Symmachiella macrocystis: one gene and its partner. The protein of the gene in region 1 interacts with the protein of each later gene in a pairwise test. Links are inferred from orthologs where the notes say so. Each region holds a gene or a part of one and is shown on either strand. Other genes may lie near its edges.

Evidence for each region. The genes of interacting proteins can lie anywhere in the genome.
Region 2: the proteins of CA54_RS05545 (region 1) and sufU interact in binary tests that used the Escherichia coli proteins (3 or more experiments, as listed by UniProt). The link is inferred for Symmachiella macrocystis from one-to-one orthologs.

Annotation. Positions count from the first base shown.
Region 1 is NZ_SJPP01000001.1:1,430,608-1,433,571, reverse strand. It holds CA54_RS05545 (cysteine desulfurase family protein), read right to left. Parts: upstream 2,075-2,964; coding sequence 926-2,074; downstream 1-925. Other genes in the region: CA54_RS05540 (peptidyl-alpha-hydroxyglycine alpha-amidating lyase family protein), read left to right, coding at 2,226-2,964; CA54_RS05550 (class I SAM-dependent methyltransferase), read left to right, coding at 136-918; CA54_RS05555 (DHH family phosphoesterase), read left to right, coding at 1-75. UniProt on the Escherichia coli protein: Master enzyme that delivers sulfur to a number of partners involved in Fe-S cluster assembly, tRNA modification or cofactor biosynthesis. Catalyzes the removal of elemental sulfur from cysteine to produce alanine.
Region 2 is NZ_SJPP01000001.1:1,234,995-1,237,706, reverse strand. It holds sufU (Fe-S cluster assembly sulfur transfer protein SufU), read right to left. Parts: upstream 1,697-2,712; coding sequence 1,304-1,696; downstream 1-1,303. Other genes in the region: CA54_RS04770 (hypothetical protein), read right to left, coding at 1,968-2,712; CA54_RS04780 (aminotransferase class V-fold PLP-dependent enzyme), read right to left, coding at 1-1,168. UniProt on the Escherichia coli protein: A scaffold on which IscS assembles Fe-S clusters. Exists as 2 interconverting forms, a structured (S) and disordered (D) form. The D-state is the preferred substrate for IscS.

The DNA of each region.
Region 1 (2,964 bases):
ATCAGCGACGCACGGCAAAAGGTGTTAGCGGCGCTGCGTCCGGTAATGGAACAGGTGAAGAAGGCTGGGGTTTAACGCAATTAAGCGGCGGAAGCGGGAGTCGAAAATTCAGGGATGGAATGAGGTTGGGTGACTATGGCGGAAGTTATTCATGGGAAGGTCTACGACTATCCCACCTATTACGACATCATCTTCGCGGCCGATTGGCGGAAGGAAATCGCCTTTCTTGAGGCTTGTTTCGACAAGTATGCCAGTGGCACGGTGCGGCGCGTGTTTGAACCGGCGTGCGGCACCGGGCGGTTGTTGATCAAACTGGCGCAGGCGGGTTACGAGGTTTCCGGCAACGACCTGAATCCCAAGGCGGTCGAGTTTTGTAATCGGCGACTGGGGCGACGGGGTTTTGAACCGACCGCCGTCGTGGGGGACATGGCCGATTTTCGCTTGCCCCGCAAAGCGGATGCTGCCTTCAATTTGATCAACAGTTTCCGGCATTTGCCCGACGAAAATGCAGCCACGGCGCATATGCAATGCATCGCCCGCGCCTTGCGTAAGGGGGGCATTTATCTGTTGGGCCTGCACCTGACCCCCACGAATCATCGCATCTGCGACGACGAATGCTATGCCGCCCGGCGGGGAAATGTTGGGGTGCAATCGCGGTTGTGGACCATGTCGGTCGACAGCAAAGCACGCGTCGAAATGGTCGGCATGACGCTCGACGTCACGACCCCCAAACGGCGCTTACGGCTCGTTGACGAAATGCCTTTTCGAATGTATACAGCCCGCCAATTTCGCCAACTTCTGACCCGCGTGCCGGAGCTGGAGTTGTTGGAGACATTCGATTTCGACCTCGACATCAACGCGCCCATCAAGGTCAAGGGGCATAGCGAGGACGTCATCTTCGTGCTGCGAAAAACGTAACGGACGGTCATCCGCGCAGTCCACGGACTGCCGTAACGACAACCTCAAGGGCACGGTCGATTTCTACGGTCGTATTGAATCGTCCCAAACCAAATCGCAAACTGGCGCGCGTGAGTGCGTCGCTGACTCCCATCGCCCTCAAGACGTGGCTCGGTTGCGGGTCGGCGGACGTGCAGGCCGATCCGGAACTGACGGCGATATCCCGCATGCTATTCATCAGCGCATCACCCTCCACGGCGTCGAAGCTTACATTGAGATTGCCCGGCAAGCGTTTTTGTGGATGACCGTTTAAGGTGAGCCCGTCGAGGCGGTCTTGCAATCCCGTCCACAATCGCTCTCGCAATTCCAACAGCCGCGCCGCTTCGTCGACCATCGTTTCACCGCACAGTTCACAAGCTGCGCCCAGCCCGACGATCAATGGAACCGGCAAAGTGCCGCTACGCAGGTGCCGCTCATGGCCACCGCCATCGAGTTGCGGTTCCAGCTTGATCCGCGGAGAACCATGCCGCACGAACAATATGCCGATGCCCTTGGGCCCGTAGATTTTGTGTCCCGACAGACTCAGCAAATCGATCGGTGTCGTCGACAGGTCGAGCGGAATCTTGCCCGCGCTCTGGGCCGCATCGGTGTGGAAGTGGACTCCGCGTTGGCGACACAAGGCGGCGATTTCAGCGATGTCGTTGAGCGTTCCCACTTCGTTATTGGCTGACATGATCGAAACAAGCACCGTGTTGGGGCGCAGAGACTCGGCGATCTGTTGCGGATCGACCATGCCATGTTGATCGACGGGTAGTACCGTCACTTCGTAGCCGCTACGAGAGAGGCGTTTGGCCGGATCGAGCACCGCTTTGTGTTCAGCGGCGGCGGTGATCAAATGGCTTCCTGGCACAGCAGCGTGCAGGACCCCTTTCAAAGCGAGGTTGTTCGCTTCGGTGGCGCCGCTGGTGAAAATCACGTTCCGCGCGTCAGTATGGAACAGCTCGGCAATCTTGCCCCGCGCCGCTTCAACGGCGTCACCGGCATCCCAACCAAAACGATGGCTGATGCTGGCGGCGTTTCCGTAAATTTCGGAAAAATACGGCAACATCGCATCCAGCACGCGGGGGTCGACGCGCGTGGTGGCATGGTTGTCCAGATAAATCGGAGTGGCAGTCATGTGTGGTCTTGTTAAGTAATACAACGGATCAAGCATCCATTGTCCTGCGCCGTGCTACGGGAATCAATGCGGCTGGTTGTCCGATTCTGGCCGTTCGTGGTAGGCTGGCGACAGATTGACCTCTCTCATTCCGCTTAGGAGCATGGCTGTCGTGAATCTCTACCGATCAACCCTCAAAGCGGCTGCGGCGTTTGCCATTTTTGCCTGTATCTCCTCGCAGACTGTTGCTGACGAACCGCAAATTGATTTCACCGCCGTGTTGGATGCGATTGAAGTTCCCGACGATATCGAACTGGGCAAATGTTCTGGCGTCGGTGTCGACAAACAAGGCCGCATCTTTTTGCTGCATCGCGGCAAGCGACCGGTGTTGAGTTTCGACAAATCCGGCAAGTTTCTGCGCGCGTTCGGCGACGATTACGTGGCCACCGGGCATGGCTTAAAAGTCGATCAACAAGGGCACGTGTGGGTGACCTGCACCGAGCATCATATGGTTTACAAATTCAACGGCGACGGCAAACTACTATTCGCCCTGGGGCAAATCGACAAACCGGGTACCGGCAGCGATCCGCCACAATTCGATCAACCGACCGACGTCGCCATCGGCCCGCAGGGCGAGATCTACGTCGCAGACGGTTACGGGAACAGCCGGATGGTGAAGTTCTCCCCTGAGGGAAAATTTCTGGCAACGTGGGGCCAAGCGGGCGAACAACCGGGGCAGTTCCATGCTCCGCACCAAGTGGTCGTCGATTCCGATGGTCAGGTGATCGTCGCCGATCGCGACAACAATCGCCTGCAGGTTTTTGATGGAAACGGAAAATTCCTCAAAGCCTATCCTGTGAAGACGGCCTTCGGCGTGGCGCTGAATACATATGGTGTGCTGTTTGCCTGTA
Region 2 (2,712 bases), 200 kb from region 1 along the record:
TGGCCCGTGATGTCGAGGAGACCTGCAGCCAATCGTGCAGCGGCATTGTGCAATGGTGTCCGACGCGGATTTCGACCCCTTTGCGATCCAGCAGTTCCCCCATATCGTGGGAATGCAAACCTTCGACTGCAAAGCTCACAATCGATCCTTTGTGCTCCGGGGCTGGGCCGAAAATTGTCAGGCCGGGAATCTGTGCTAAGCGTTCCTGCGCGCGGACCGTCAATTGGTGCTCCTGAGCGGCAATCGCTTCGAAGCCCAAATCGGTGACATAGTCGATCGCTGTTCCCAAAGCGATGGCCTGTGCGATCGGTAGCGTGCCCGCCTCGAATTTCGCCGGCAAATCCGCTGGTTCAAAGCGGTCCTCGTAGACATAGCGAATCATATTCCCACCACCCAGAAACGGGTCCATGGCGTTCAGCAAGGCCGCTTTGCCATACAGGACACCAATTCCTGTGGGGCCGTAAAGTTTGTGTCCCGAAAAGGTCAGAAAATCGATGTCGGATGCCTGCACGTCGACTGGCTGGTGGGGGACGCTTTGCGCACCATCGACCAGAATCACCGCTCCCACCGCATGAGCGCGGCGGGCCAATTCGTCGATGGGATTGATCGTGCCCAACACATTCGACATTCCCGTGACGGCGACGAGTTTCGTTTTTTCCGTGAGCACTTCGTCCAGTTGCGACAGATCCAACCGGCCATCCGGCGTCAGCGGCAGGTATTTGAGCGTTGCTCCCGTGGCGGCCGCTGCTTGTTGCCAAGGGACCAAGTTGGCGTGGTGTTCCATCAAGTTGACGAGGATTTCATCGCCGGCGGAGAGAAATTTGCGAGCCCAGCCATGGGCGACCAGATTGATGGCGGCGGTTGTCCCGGCAGTAAAGATGACCTCTTCGACAGCGGCGGCGTTGAGGAGGTTTTGTACGGTTTCGCGGGCGTTTTCGAGTTCGGTTGTCACTTGATCGCCGAGTGTGTGAACGCCGCGGTGCACGTTGGCGTTGTAGTTTTCGTAGCACTCGGTGACCTTATCGATCACGCATTGCGGTTTCTGGGTGGTGGCACCGTTGTCGAGATAGATCAGTGGCCGCCCTTCAGAGAGCGGCTTGCCCAGAATGGGAAAGTCGTTGCGGACGGCTGAGACATCGAGCGTTGGTTGCAATGCGGATTTTGTCATCGTGCTATTTTTACTTTTTGTACGACGGTGAGGCGTTGAACGTCGTGGTCGGCTGTAGAAAAAAGTGCAAACTGTATGATCCGTCAAAACATTGCGAAAGCAAGTCGTCTATGGAAATTGGCGAGGCGGTGCGGATCAATTCTCCGCCGGCGTGCCGTCGAGCGAATAGACCATCGTTTTGAGAACTTTAAAACCAAGCAGGCCGCACTTTTGGCGGGTGGCGGTCAACTGGACTTTGAGTAGGTCCAGCATTTGTTGTGCTTCGAAGTCCCGCAATTCCTCAAGGGTTTTTCCCTCGATTTCCTCGACCAGCATCGATGCGGCTGCTTGGCTAATCGCGCAGCCGTGCCCCTCGAACCATGCCTCTTGAACTTTGCCCGATTCATCCACTTTGAGGGCGAGTTGGATTTCGTCGCCACAAATCGGATTTTTGTCCCGGTATATGCACGTGGGGTTTTCGAGCGGACCTTTGTGGTACGGGGACTCGAAGTGGTCAAGAATATGTTCTTGGTAGAGATCGTCGCTCACGTTGCGACACCTGTTGCTTTCATTAAGAGGAAACGTCGAAGTCGCAGTAGGGCGCGTCGTGACGCACCTTTCTACGTAGTACGAATTACGGTCCAGAAGTTGTTCGACGAGAGTGGTACGAACCGTTGTCTGGTTGTACGTTGCTAAATTTCGTGGGGGGAATCGTTCGTTCTGGTGAGAAAAGTGCGTCGTGACGCACCCAACGTTCGGCGGCGCTGCGTTTTTTGCATTTTAGGCCCATCGCTGTGCCAAGCCAAGTCGCGGGTCGGTTTTAAGCTTTGCGGATGAAGTGCGAGGCGTAGCTGCGGACCTGTTGGCCGTTCAGAACGTGGACGAGTCGTAATTGCTGGACAGTTGACTGGCTGAAACGGCCGAGCGGAACATGCACCAGCCGTTTTCGGTATTTTTTCGCCAACCGCCGCCAACCGGGACCGGGGGGGAGGGGACTTAGCAGTGCGATGTGCCGCTCATTGCTGTGCAGACACGCAGCCGCCACGAGGCGTTCTTCCAAGGTTTCTGTGAAGTCCAGGCGGGGATCCATCCAGATGTCGGGGACGGGTCGCGGCGGAAACAGGAACATCGCCCCGCCGTAGGTCGCCATGCCGATACCCGGTCCGACCATGTCTCTGTGGTAGTCGGTCGCGAATAGCGCTAGCGTCGATTCGTCGTGATGTTCGGCCATCCAGGTCACCCGCCAAGGGTAATCGCGGGGATCAGCGGGAGAATCGAACAGCATCACCACGCAATCCAAGCCGCCACGGCTGGGGGGGATGACTTTGACATACAAATCACCCGTGTGCCAATTTCGAAGCGTCTCGCGGATGTCCAGGCCATCCATGATGCTGCAGTTGAACTTTTCACTGCGGGCCAAGTCGGTGCCGATGATGGCGTTGGCCTGATCTTTGACGTGCGTGCGGAAGTTTTCAATCGCCACATCTTCTGGCGGCCAGCTACATTGACGATACGGATCCCACCGATATTCCCAACGCTGTTGCTCGGCTTTATCCGGCCGCCGC